DNA from 2 places in the Desulforegula conservatrix Mb1Pa genome. Region 1 is predicted to be linked to the other one. Evidence: predicted binding sites of a transcription regulator. Region 1 holds the regulator's gene; the other holds the start of a gene.

Region 1 (6,294 bases):
GGGAGACAGCTCCGGAGGAAACAGAGAATTTGCGCCTGTGCTTGCAAGGGCAGCGGTTGCAGCAGGAGCCGACGCTGTATTCATGGAAATCCATCCCGATCCTGACAAGGCTTTATGCGATGGCCCAAATTCCCTGAGACTCGATGATGCTGAAAAGATAATAGCCCAGCTTGCAATGATCCGTGACATTGTAATCAAATAGGACAGCCTCAATATGAATGACGCCATTTTTAAAAAGATAAAAATGCTTCTGCTGGACGTGGACGGAGTGCTAACCGAGGGAGAAATAATCTATGGAAGCGATACTGAAATAAAAAAATTCAGTGTCAGGGACGGTCTTGGGATAAGGCTTCTGATGACCTCAGGCGTAATGGTCGGTATAGTAACTGCAAGAAAATCAGAAGCTCTCATTAAAAGATGCAAGGATCTCGGAATCGAAACCATATTCGATGGTGTCTCAGACAAAGGCAAGATTCTTGAAAGAATATGCAAGGATACTGGATTTGCAGCCGAAGAGATTGCATTTATAGGGGATGATCTTCCGGACATCCCTCTTTTAAAAAGAGTGGGAATACCCCTGACTGTTGCTGATTCAGTAGATGAGGTAAAAAAGATTGCTGCTTTTGCAAGTAGTAAAAACGGCGGCAAAGGCGCTGTCAGAGAAATTTGTGAAGCAATCCTTAAGTCCCAGGGGCTTTGGGAAGCTGCCACAGAAAAGTTCTTTAAATAAAGCCTATTCAGATGGTGAATATAATAAATCTGACTAAAAACAGGCGTGATATTTGACAAAGTCGCAAAAAGTCCGATTACCGTCATTCCGGCGGGGCCTGTCCCTGTGAAAATCGGGAGCCGGAATCCAGAACTATTTGTAATTACTGGATGCCGTATCAAGTCCGGCGTGACGACACCGCCCATTTTTGACTTTTTGAGAGACCATCATATTTAATATAGCGTAATTATGACAATAGGCATGGATAACAGGACAATCAGAAGAATACTGGCTATAGCGGCATTAATTGTGCTTGCCGCAGTCATCATGTCCTTTGTTTTTTCACGTTTTAAAACGCCTGCAAAAAAACCGGACTCGTCAAACATCAATCCTGAAGCAACTCTTTCCGCATCTAGTATAAAGCATGAATCGATCAAGGACGGAATTAAGCAGTGGGGCCTTCAGGCAGACCGGGTTGATTATTTCGAAGCAGGCAAAATAGCCGTATTCACCGGAGCAAAGGCATCTTTTTTTAATAAAGACGGGAAAGAAGCAGGGCTGTCAGCTCAAAAATGCAGAATAAGTGCTGAAACCGGCGCAATCGAAGCAGAGGGTGATGTCTCCCTTACATATTTTGACCATACAATAACAACTGCCAAGTTGAATTATGAAAGCAAACAGCATATAATAGAATCCAAAGAAAAGGTCAAAGTAACAGGATCGAGACTGAATATGACGGCTGACGGGTTCAGCCTGGATCTGAACGGAAGCGAAATCATATGCTCCGGACATGTAAAAGGGATTATTAATGACCTTTATTTCAAACAACCATAAAACCGGAATCATTATAACTTTAGCAACTATCATATTTCTGGCCTGTCAGGGCGATGCATCATCACAGCAGAAACTGCCGGAATCCAAACCAGGCGTTCCAATCTCCTTCTCTGCAGACAAAGTGACGACCAACCTCAACCAGAAAATTGTAAATCTTATAGGAAAAGCCGTTATTTTCCAGGAAGACAAACAGATCAGCGCAGACCAGATTGAAATAGATTTCTCAGGCTCAAAACCTGATACAAAACAGGGCGAATCTAAAAAAGAACCAACCGAAACCCAGCAGATTAAAAAAGTAACGGCCACTGGCAATGTAAACATAAGCATGGGAAAACGTCTGGCCATAACTGAAAAGGCAGTTTTTACAGCCGATGACAAGAAAATAATTCTTACTGGCAAGGACTCGACAGTAACTGGGCCAGAAGGAAAATTAACCTGCAATAAAATAGTTATTGACCAGAACACATCTATTTCGGAATGTATAGGCAGCGGCAAATCAAGGGCTTCGGGGCTTATTTTTTCTGACAAAAGCGGGTTTTGATAAAATGTCTGTGCTTTCGCTTCAAAAGCTTGTAAAGACCTATAATGGCAGAACAGTTGTAGACAGTGTCGATATAGAGGTGGAAAGCCGCAAGGTGGTTGGCCTTTTAGGGCCAAACGGAGCTGGCAAGACCACGACATTCTATATGGCGGCTGGACTGATAAGGCCCGAATCAGGCAGAGTGATTCTCGGAGATGAGGATATAACACCTTACCCGATACATATAAGGGCAAGAAAAGGGATTGGATATCTCCCCCAGGACGCTTCAATTTTCAGAAAGCTGAGCGTCAAAAACAATATAATGCTCATCCTTGAGACCCTTCCGCTCACCAATGCAGAAATGGAAACAAGGGCCGAAGATCTCATGAATGAACTTGGAATAAGGCATCTTTCGGAAAGCAGGGCTTCGGTTCTTTCGGGCGGAGAAAGAAGAAGACTCGAGATCACGAGGGTGCTTGCGACAAATCCTGAGTTTGTGCTCTTTGATGAACCCTTTGCAGGGGTAGATCCGCTTGCTGTAATCGATATCAGACAGATTATATCCCATCTCACAGACAAGGGCATTGGAGTTCTGATATCAGATCATAATGTAAGGGAAACGCTCAGTGTATGTGACAATGCTTATATTATGAGTAATGGAAGAGTCATTGAGTCGGGTTCTCCCGAAAAAATAGCAACCAGCGAGATAGCCAAAAAGAACTATTTAGGCGACACGTTCAAACTATAAATTATGGCAATGGAATTAAGGCAACAATTAAAACTTGCACAGCAGCTTGTGATGACGCCACAGTTACAGATGGCCATCAAACTGCTTCAGCTTCCACAGCTTGAGCTGATTGACCATATCCGTCAGGAGCTTGAAGAAAATCCTACTTTGGAGGAATTGCAGGAGCCGTCCCTTGACATGAGCGGAGACGCAAGACTTGAACAGGCAGAAGAGCTTGCCAAGGCTTCCATGGACGCCCCCCTCGAAGAAGTAAAAATCGAGGAAAAACTCAAGGATGATTATACTGAATGGGAAGCATACTTTGACGATTATGGCGGATCCGGCAAGACAAGAAACGAAGGCGAGGAAAAAGAAGCTCCAAAATATGAATCTTTTATCGCAAAAAAGGACTCGTTAGAAGATCATCTGCTTTGGCAGCTGCTCATGTCTGCTCCTGATGAAATAGAAGAGAGGATAGGAAGCGCAATAATCGGCAGCCTGAACAAAGACGGCTATCTCGAGGCAAATATTGAAGAGATTTCAAAAATCGCCGGGGTGACCATTGAAGAAACTGAAATTGTTTTAAAAAAAATACAGGCATTCGACCCTGTGGGCGTAGCATCAAGGGATCTGACCGAATGCCTGATGACCCAGCTAAGACACCTGAATATTGAAGATGAGCTTGTGGAAGCCATCATCAAAGACCATCTCAAGAATCTCGAAAACAGAAATCTTAAAGCAATTGCAAAAGCACTCAAGGTAGAAATTGAAGAGGTGGTTGAGGCCATAAGCATCATTAAATCCCTGGAGCCCAAGCCTGGCAGAGGCTTCAATGATGAAGATCCAATCTACATTGTTCCGGACATCTATGTTTACAAGCATGATGATGATTTCATTATTATGATGAACGATGACGGCATGCCGAGACTGCACATCAATTCGTATTACAGACAGGCCGCCTCAAGGGGCGGAGATATGACAAGCAGCACCAAAGAATACCTCCAGGAAAAGATACGCTCGGCCGCCTGGCTCATCAAAAGCATCCAGCAACGCCAAAAAACCATTTACAGCGTAATGGAGAGCATAATCAAATTTCAGAGGGAATTTTTTGAAAAAGGGGTTGCATATCTGAAACCCATGGTGCTAAGGGATGTGGCTCTTGATATAAACATGCATGAGTCAACAATAAGCAGGGTGACATCAAACAAATATGCCAATACACCACAGGGCATATTTGAACTTAAGTATTTTTTCAACAGTTCCATAAACAGGGTGCATGGCGAGGCAATAGCTTCGGCTGCGGTACTTGAAAAAATAAAACAGATAATAGAAAGCGAGGACCCCAAGAATCCGTACAGCGACGACAGAATAGCTCAACTTCTAAAAACAGAGGCAAATGTGGACATAGCCCGTAGAACAGTAGCAAAATATCGGGAAATGATGAAAATCTTGCCTTCCAACAAACGCAAACAATACTAAGGAGGTAGATCATGCAGATATCCGTAACCTTCAAAAACTTCGACTCCTCCGAAGCTTTAAGGTCCTATGTACAAACCAGACTTGAAAAACTTGATAAACTTCTTGATGCGCCGGTAGAGGCGAATGTGGTTCTTTGCGTTGAAAAGATCAGGCACATTGCTGAAGTTACCCTGGTTGGTGACAAGCTTAGCCTTCATGCTACGGAAGAAAGTGAAAGCATGTATTCTTCAATCGACATGGCCGCAGACAAAATCAAGGCTCAGATCAAAAAGTCCAAGGAAAAAGTACGCGAAAGAAGGCCGGTTTCTAAAAATGGTATCAAGTCCGACAGTACAGAAGCTGGTATTGAGGACGAAGATATGGAATCAGAAAGCTAATCGGATTCATGTAAATAAGCCGATGGATGTATGAAGTGGTTAGCATTTTCAAACCACAGACAATCCACTGATGGTGGTCAAAAACTCTGAAAATGGCCGGGCAAATATTTATCAGCTATGTAAAGATTGCTTTAGCTTAAGCCCGGCCAGTACAGGTCGATAAAAAAATGAAAGTATTAGACGCCCTGCATCCGGATGCAATCCTGATTGATCTGCAGTCCAGAACCAAAAAAGAGGTGCTGGAAGAAATTTCAAAGCCTATAGCCCGAATTCTCAAGGTCAAACACGAAGACCTCGTAAAAGTCCTCATTGAACGGGAACAGATGGGGAGCACTGGAATAGGCAAAGGGATAGCCATACCGCATGGAAGGCTTTCAGGGATAAATGACCTCGTTATTGGTTTTGGCCTTAGTCGCAAGGGTGCTCAGTTCGATTCCTTGGACGGAAAACCCGCGCACATTTTTTTTGTGCTGATAACGCCTGAGCATGCAACAGGACTGTATCTTAAATTCCTTGCAAGAATATCGAGAATGCTCAAAAACGAGGCAGTAAAAGAAAAGCTTCTTCATGCAAGGGAACTGAATGATATCATTTCAGCCATAAGAGATGAGGATGAAGATTCATAGGCTAAAGGAACCAGAGAATGCCGATAAACAGAATCTGCATAATAACCGGACTTTCCGGTTCCGGGAAAAGTACAGCCCTTGATGCTTTTGAAGACTCCGGCTTCTACTGCGTAGACAACATGCCTGTGGATCTGCTGCCCAAATTTCTTGAACTTCCAATGGAAAGCAATACTGAAATCAATGGTTTTGCATTTGTAATGGATCTCAGGGAAAAAGGATTTCCTTCAAAATGCCAGTCAGTTTTCAACTATCTGAAAGAAAACGGACTCGATTTTGAAATAATTTTTCTTGAGGCAGATAAAAAAATACTTGTTCAGAGATTCAGTCAAACGAGACGGCACCATCCACTGACCCACGACTCAAGTCTTATGGATGGAATCACAGAGGAAAAAAGCAAACTCGAAAGTCTCAGAAATATTTCGGACAATGTGATTGACACCACAAACACAAATGTCCACGAGCTGAAAAGCATAGTAACAGCCATTGCCAGAAGGCATATAAAGACAGATCTGCTGCAGATAAGCATTCTTTCATTCGGCTTCAAATATGGCCTGCCACAGGGCATTGATTTGCTTATGGATGTAAGATTTCTGTCCAATCCTTATTTCGTCGCAGAGCTTAAGGATTTCAGCGGTAAGGATGAAGAGGTAAGAAATTTTGTACTTAATTCTCCCGAAACCCTGACTTTCATGAAAAAATATACTGACATGCTTGACTATTTGATCCCTTTGTATAAAAGAGAGGGGAAAGTCTATTTAACAATAGCAATAGGTTGTACTGGAGGCAGACACAGAAGCGTGGCGGTTGCAGATGAAATTGCCAAGCATATAAGAGAGTATTCGGCTCAAGTGTATGTCACCCACAGGGATCTGGACAGGGAAAAAAAACCCGGTTCATAAATGCCTGCAACGTCCAACTTCACCGGAACTGCGGGGAAGAACATGATCGGAATAGTAATAGTAACCCATGCACAGTTAGGGCACGCCCTTCTTGAAACCGCCGAGGCAATACTCGGTGAGAAA
Region 2 (6,294 bases), on a different contig from region 1:
TCAGAAGGAATGCCCCCTTTTACCCCATAATCCCATTTTATCAGCTTCTTTTATCATATCCTCCCTGAAGTCAGGATGACTTATGCTGATGAGGGCTTCGGCTCTTTCCTTTGTGTTTTTCCCTTTTAGCTGGACAATGCCGTTTTCGCTTACCACATATTGAACTATTGATCGTGGAAGCGTAACAATGGCCCCTTGTGACAGAACGGGCCTGATAGTTGATTTGAGCTGGCCGTCTTTGTCGTTGAAGGTCGATTTCATGGCTATTATGCCTTTGCCGCCTCTTGAAAGGAATGCGCCGTATATGTAATCAAGTTGGCCACCTGTGCCTGAAATCTGTTTGTGACCGGATGACTCCGAGCAGACCTGACCAGTGAGATCAATCTCAAGCGCATTGTTTATGGCAACGACATTGTCGTTCTGGGATATGATTTTTGCATCATTTATATAATCCACAGGATATGACGCGCAGGCCGGATTATTATTTAAAAAGTCGTAAAGCCTTTTTGTTCCCATTGCAAATGTGTATGTCATCTTGCCTTTGTCAGTATTTTTTTTGGCACCGGAAACGAGTCCTTTTTCATAAAGATCGGCAAACGAATCCACCATCATTTCTGTATGGACTCCCAGATCCGGAATTCCCATCTCTCCTATGATTCCTCCAATCAGATTGGGCAGACCTCCTATACCTAACTGAAGACAACAGCCCTCACGTATCTCATTTATGATGTAGGACGCAATTTTTTTGTCTTCGTCCGAGGCCTGTTTCATGCTTGTTTCTGCAAGGGCAGGGTGCTCACCTTCGATTATATGATCTACTTTGGAAACATGAATAAATTCCTGGTTACCTCCAAGGCATCTCGGAATGTTTTTATTGATTTCGACAATTATTTTTTTTGATTTGGATATTGCGGCAGAAGACATTGAATTGGAAATGCCTATGTTGAAATTTCCGTTTTTACCCATGGGAGCGGCAGAAATGAATGCCACGTCGTAATCAATATACTTGCGTATTATATGCGGTCCCTGGTGATAGGTCATCGGAACGTAGCTGATAAGACCCTGTTCTCCAAGTCGTCTTGATACCGCGCTGAAATGCCAGTCACTGGTTGTTACTCTTTTCTGTTCAGGGTCAGCTTTTATTACTTCAGGTACTTTTATAAGGCATACCACTGAAAGTTTCAGATTTTCCAGTTCACCGTCCATTATTCGTTTTGATAGTGCAAGATCCAGGGAGTGAGGAAAGAGTGTGAATTCACTGTAATAAATGTTGTCTCCTGTTTTGACCATGGCCGCAGCTTCTTTGGCTGTAATCACTTTATTCTTGTATGACTGTTGATGAATATTCATGTAAATCCTCCTTCATAAAACAGATAAAACCATGGAACGTAAATTTGAAAATGCCGAATCAGGGCTGGAAAATCTGATGTCAGCAATATCAGCAACATTGTTTTCATGCCAAAGATAGCATTAAGCGTGCCATCTGGTTCATTGATGGCAAATGAGAGTGGAGTTGTGATTGCGGTGTTATTTAAGCATTGTATTATTTGAAATGATGTAACCATATTTTACAATCTGTAAAACAGGGTAGATGTAGCTCTGGAGTCGGTTCCTGATTTGGGAAAACTGCATCCGGCTTTTAAAACCGGACGCAGTTTTCTTCTAAAAGCTATTTCTTGTTTTTGGTATCCTCAGCTGCAATAGGGATGGGCGGTATTGTGGTTCCTGTCGCATTCGGATAGTTTTCAAATTTAGCAGCTTTTTTGTTTTCTTTTATGAGTTCTCCAGCTTCATGCATCAGTAGATTGAAGCGTTTCTTGCATTCATAAAAACCATGCCACCAGGCGTAATCAGGAGCCATCATGGCTGTTCCCATTCTTGCTCGCCTACCTTCATGGTGCCAGAGTTCATAAAATTCGGTTTCAAGTGACTCGTCGAACTGCTTGGAAGAGTCAAGGAGGCCTTTTTCATAAAGGCTCTCCATCATTTCCTTGGCTGGTTTGAAGTATACATTGTTGTATTCGTCAATGACCTTGTCCAGCTTGCTGTAATGGGCGTCGACCCATGTAGCTCCATGGCACTGCTGACAGACTTCCTTCATCTTGGTTCTTTCTTCTTTCCAGCTTGTTTTTGCAGGGAAGGCCTTGAATTCCTCGGGTCTTATGGACATATTGGTCTGTAGTTCCCAGGAAAGCCTTTCCGTAACATCGTGGGTGGTCTTGGTCTTGCCGGAGCCTGACATATGGCATGAAGAACAAGTAGGCGCCCTATAGTCAACTCCAGGCGTCCACATTCCAGGAGGAGAATCCCATTTGAATTTGTTGCCTGTCGCATCGTAGATGTCGCCGTGCTTTGATTCCTTGTAGATTTCTATCTGTGGATGATCAGGGCCTAAATGGCATTGACCGCAGGCCTCTGGCTTTCTTGCCTCTTCAATTGAAAACTGGTGTCTTGAATGGCAGCTTGTGCAACTACCCTTGCTTCCGTCGGGGTTGACTCTGCCGACGCCCACATTAGGCCAAGTATCCGGGTCAAGCTCACCTTCTTTCATGGCTATTACTGTGCCATGACAGTGATTGCAGCCCGCATTTCTTTCAGTGTTGCTGTTCAGTCCCTGTTTGAGCCAAGGGTCGACCTTCCACATGATTTCGACTGTATTGGCATGTTTGCTGATACTGTACTGTTTTGCTTCGTCAGGATGGCATCTTGAGCAGTCTTTTGGCGTAACAATGCCGGAAATAGGCACTTTCAGGGATGAGGGCGCATAAGGTGCATCAGGTTTTCCGTATTGCTTGTCATGTTTGGCGCTGATGTCTGTGTCGCCTGGTTCTGCCTTGTGGCAGTCATAGCATGTGATTCCTGCATTTGCGTGACGACTGGAGGCCCAATCTGAAACTATGCCTGGATGTTCCTTCTGGTGACACTGGATACAGGCCGATGCTTCAGGAGGCATGCTTCTTTCAAGATTGAACGACTTTATTTTTGAAAAATTGTCAGCGCCGACAAGGACTGCAAACCCCAGGCATAAGAAACATGAAACAATACCGGTTTTCAATTTGAAGAAACGCATTTCTTCCTCCTTAATATTTGCGTGATGATTTTAAAAAATCAATTATTAGCTTTGAACAGACTCTTTTGTTTATGAACCAGATTTCGATGGCATAGAAAACAGCTTTTGCCTTTGCCGTTATCCCCAAAAATTGCGGAACGATGAGCCAGCATTGCACCTCTTTTTTCAGAAATATACAGGATGTTCTGATGACATTTAAGGCAGTTTTCATTGGTCATGCTTGAATACACAATTTCTCGCCTCTTGGTGGAATCGTATGGCTCACCAAAAAAATGACCCCAGAAGTCCTTGATTCCGTGTTTTGTTTTGGAAAAAAAGAAGTTCACTGTCTGTTCAGGAGGCGGAAGATGACAGTCTATGCAGCTGGCTGTGAATCCCTTGGAGTTGGATGCGTGGGATGATGTTCTCCATGCCTCCACGGCTGGTTTGATTTCATGGCAAGAGGCGCAGAATGCCGGAGTTGAAGTGTCAACCATGATTTTGTACCCAAGATTCATCAATGGGAACATCGACAATGCAATTAAGAATATTATAATGGAAAACCAGATCAGTTTCTTCATTTACATCCTCTGGCAGAGTGTTTGTGTTAGTTTTATTGCAGGGAAAGTTATTTTGGCTTGTCTGGAACGTATTAGTGGGACTAAAATAGTTATATCGAATATTATTATTCGTTTCGGACGGTTTTATAAAGAAAAAAATGTCATGTGGTGCGAAGCAGAAGCAAAAAAATGTCATTTTGATTTGGTCTGCGGCTCTGCTTAACATAGCTGTCCGCTAATTTGCCAGAACCATTTCGGTGCTGGATTATAAACAATTGAATGGTTTAAATAACGGTGATGATTTTCAAATGGATGACATATTAACTGCGGGCCAGTCCGGTGATGCCGGAACAAGAGTATTCAGCCTTTGTTTTGTTTGTGTTTTTCTTGTTGTTCTGATTTTTTCGATGGATATGGCGATCCCTCTTGGGGTTGCCATGGGGGTTCCATATCTGGTTGCTGTACTGATTGCTCTCAAGTCTCCAGGTAAAAAATTAACAGTTATCATAACCGTAATCTGTTCTTTACTTACGATCGGCGCATTTTTATATAAACCGGCTGTTGCAGAGATGTGGAAGGCTGTTTTTAACAGGGCGATTGCCTTGTTCTCTATCTGGGTGACTGCCATACTTGGGCTTCAAAAGAAAAATATTGAGGAAAAACAAGATGCCGCCCTTCGCCAGCGTGAAAAGGCACTGGAAGAAGTACGGATACTAAGCGGACTCCTGCCTATCTGCTCTTCATGCAAAAAGATCAGGGATGATAAAGGCTACTGGACCCAGATAGAATTTTACATAAAAGAACATTCAGAGGCGGATTTCACACACGGAATTTGTCCTGAATGCACAAAAGAGCTTTATCCTGAATTCTACGAAAAAAAGTATGGCTCGGGCAAAGGTTCTGAGATCTGATTATATTTTGCCATGTTCCCCTTAGATGTTGAAAAGCGATATAATAAACCTTGTCAATAATTGATGGTCTCGCAAAAAGCCCCAAAAAGGCGCCGCGTCATACCGGACTTGACCCGGTATCCATTTTTTTCAGCTACTTATGGATTCAGGCCTGCGCCGGAATGACGGGAATCGGACTTTTAGCGGCCTTGTCAATAAATGCCTCCGTATATTGATATTCTTCTTATATCCAGAACTCAGGATATTTCCTGCTTTTCGAGATGTTGTTTATTATAAGAGCGACAGCCAAAAGAAGCATGGCTCCTGCGCCGGCAGGAAAAAATACATATAGAAATCCGAGCGCCTTTATTTTTTCGCCTCCTGTGACTGCAATCAGGGCAGTTGCTCCTCCTGGCGGGTGGAGGGTTTTTGTTGCATGCATAACTGCTATGGCTGTCGCAACTGAAATTCCTGAGCTCAACCACATCGGATCTGGTATCAGCTTGAGAGTCGTGACACCTATTAATGCTGAAATCATATGACCGCCAATGACATTTCTTGGCTGGGCAAGCGGACTTTTTATTGCTCCGTAAACAAGAACTGCAGAAGCCCCGAAGGATCCAATGAGCATCACAAGGTCTGATGGCACGAAAAATCTGTAGTGAACGATTCCTACCAAGGAGATCCCAAGAAAAGCGCCGATCCATGACCATAATATTTCCGCAATACTGACCCTGGGAGGGCTCTTGGTTACGCCTTTCATTTTAGTAAAATAACTCCGAATCAAACTCATTGATTTGTCCTTAAAGTATAAGCCCTGACGAGATCAGTCCTTGATATTATTCCCACAAGCCTGTTTTTTTCGTCAGTCACAGGAAGCCTGTTTATTTTATGGATGTTCATCAACGCAGACAGTCTGAAAAGGGGCGTTTCCGCGTGACAGCTTATTGCAGGGTAGGCCATGATGTCGCCCGCCTTTTCTGCATTTATGGTGGAAGATAGGCATCCTTTGTTGCCAAGGCATTCTGAAATTACTGACATGAAATTTTGAGGCAAAGATGTGACCATTCTGCGCAGAAAATCCTTTTCAGAAATCACACCAATGATTGTCATGTCCTGCGCAACGACAGGAACACCAGAGACGTCGAATTTTGCCATAAGCTTCGCAACTTCAATAAGGCAAGTGTCCCTGCCGACTGAAATAACTTCCCTGGTCATGATGTCACTTGCCTTAACAGAATGTTCATATCGATGTATGGCATGGCCGTAAGCTTTAAGATAAAGCTCTCTGAAGTCGGATAAAGATATGTCAAGATAGCCATCTATTTCCTTCATGGCCTCATAAACGTCTTCGTCTGAAATTTCAGGAGCTTTGATTCTTTCTTCGTGATTCACCGGCATTTGTTGCTCCGTGTTTTATCTGTATTTGTCCTGATTCATTTTTATTTCTGATTGGCTATGTTACTACTAAGTTTGGAATAATTTATTATTCCAATAATTAATATTCTTAATAAAAAAAGGATTTGTATGGTTGGTTTGCCATAAAAAACGCCATTTAGTCCGGATTAGAGCGTCCTTTGCTCGTAATCCGACATTGATCTGAAAATGGAGTTATTGTCATCTTGTCATAATTGGAATAAAAAACTTCCGGTAATGAATTAATACAATCCAGTTATAACCAAAACTCAAGTCTGTTGCCTTCAGGATCAGAAAAATAAATCACCTTTGATCCCCAAGCATGCTCTTTGACGGTTGCGTCTTTAAGCCCGTTTTCCCTTAGAAAGGCGCATGCTGT

The links. Region 1 encodes sigma-54, which starts transcription at its own class of promoters, with help from an activator protein. Its sites were predicted from a motif close to TNTGGCACANTTTCTGCTNT; they were not measured.
Region 2: the regulator sigma-54 is predicted to act here: its motif matches at 1,465-1,484, upstream of K245_RS0108040 (acetyl-CoA hydrolase/transferase family protein).

What each region holds. Positions count from the first base shown of each region.
Region 1 is NZ_AUEY01000013.1:7,439-13,732, forward strand. It holds gene kdsA (3-deoxy-8-phosphooctulonate synthase) at 1-202, shown strand, start outside; gene K245_RS0106955 (KdsC family phosphatase) at 215-730, shown strand; gene lptC (LPS export ABC transporter periplasmic protein LptC) at 959-1,543, shown strand; gene K245_RS0106965 (LptA/OstA family protein) at 1,518-2,084, shown strand; gene lptB (LPS export ABC transporter ATP-binding protein) at 2,089-2,811, shown strand; gene rpoN (RNA polymerase factor sigma-54) at 2,821-4,269, shown strand; gene hpf (ribosome hibernation-promoting factor, HPF/YfiA family) at 4,281-4,646, shown strand; gene K245_RS0106985 (PTS sugar transporter subunit IIA) at 4,814-5,272, shown strand; gene rapZ (RNase adapter RapZ) at 5,290-6,171, shown strand; gene K245_RS0106995 (PTS sugar transporter subunit IIA) at 6,214-6,294, shown strand, end outside.
Region 2 is NZ_AUEY01000016.1:10,065-16,358, forward strand. It holds gene K245_RS0108040 (acetyl-CoA hydrolase/transferase family protein) at 1-1,350, opposite strand; gene K245_RS0108050 (multiheme c-type cytochrome) at 1,670-3,070, opposite strand; gene K245_RS0108055 (cytochrome c3 family protein) at 3,109-3,630, opposite strand; gene K245_RS26485 (hypothetical protein) at 3,918-4,520, shown strand; gene K245_RS0108070 (HPP family protein) at 4,744-5,262, opposite strand; gene K245_RS0108075 (CBS domain-containing protein) at 5,289-5,900, opposite strand; gene K245_RS0108080 (VOC family protein) at 6,172-6,294, opposite strand, start outside.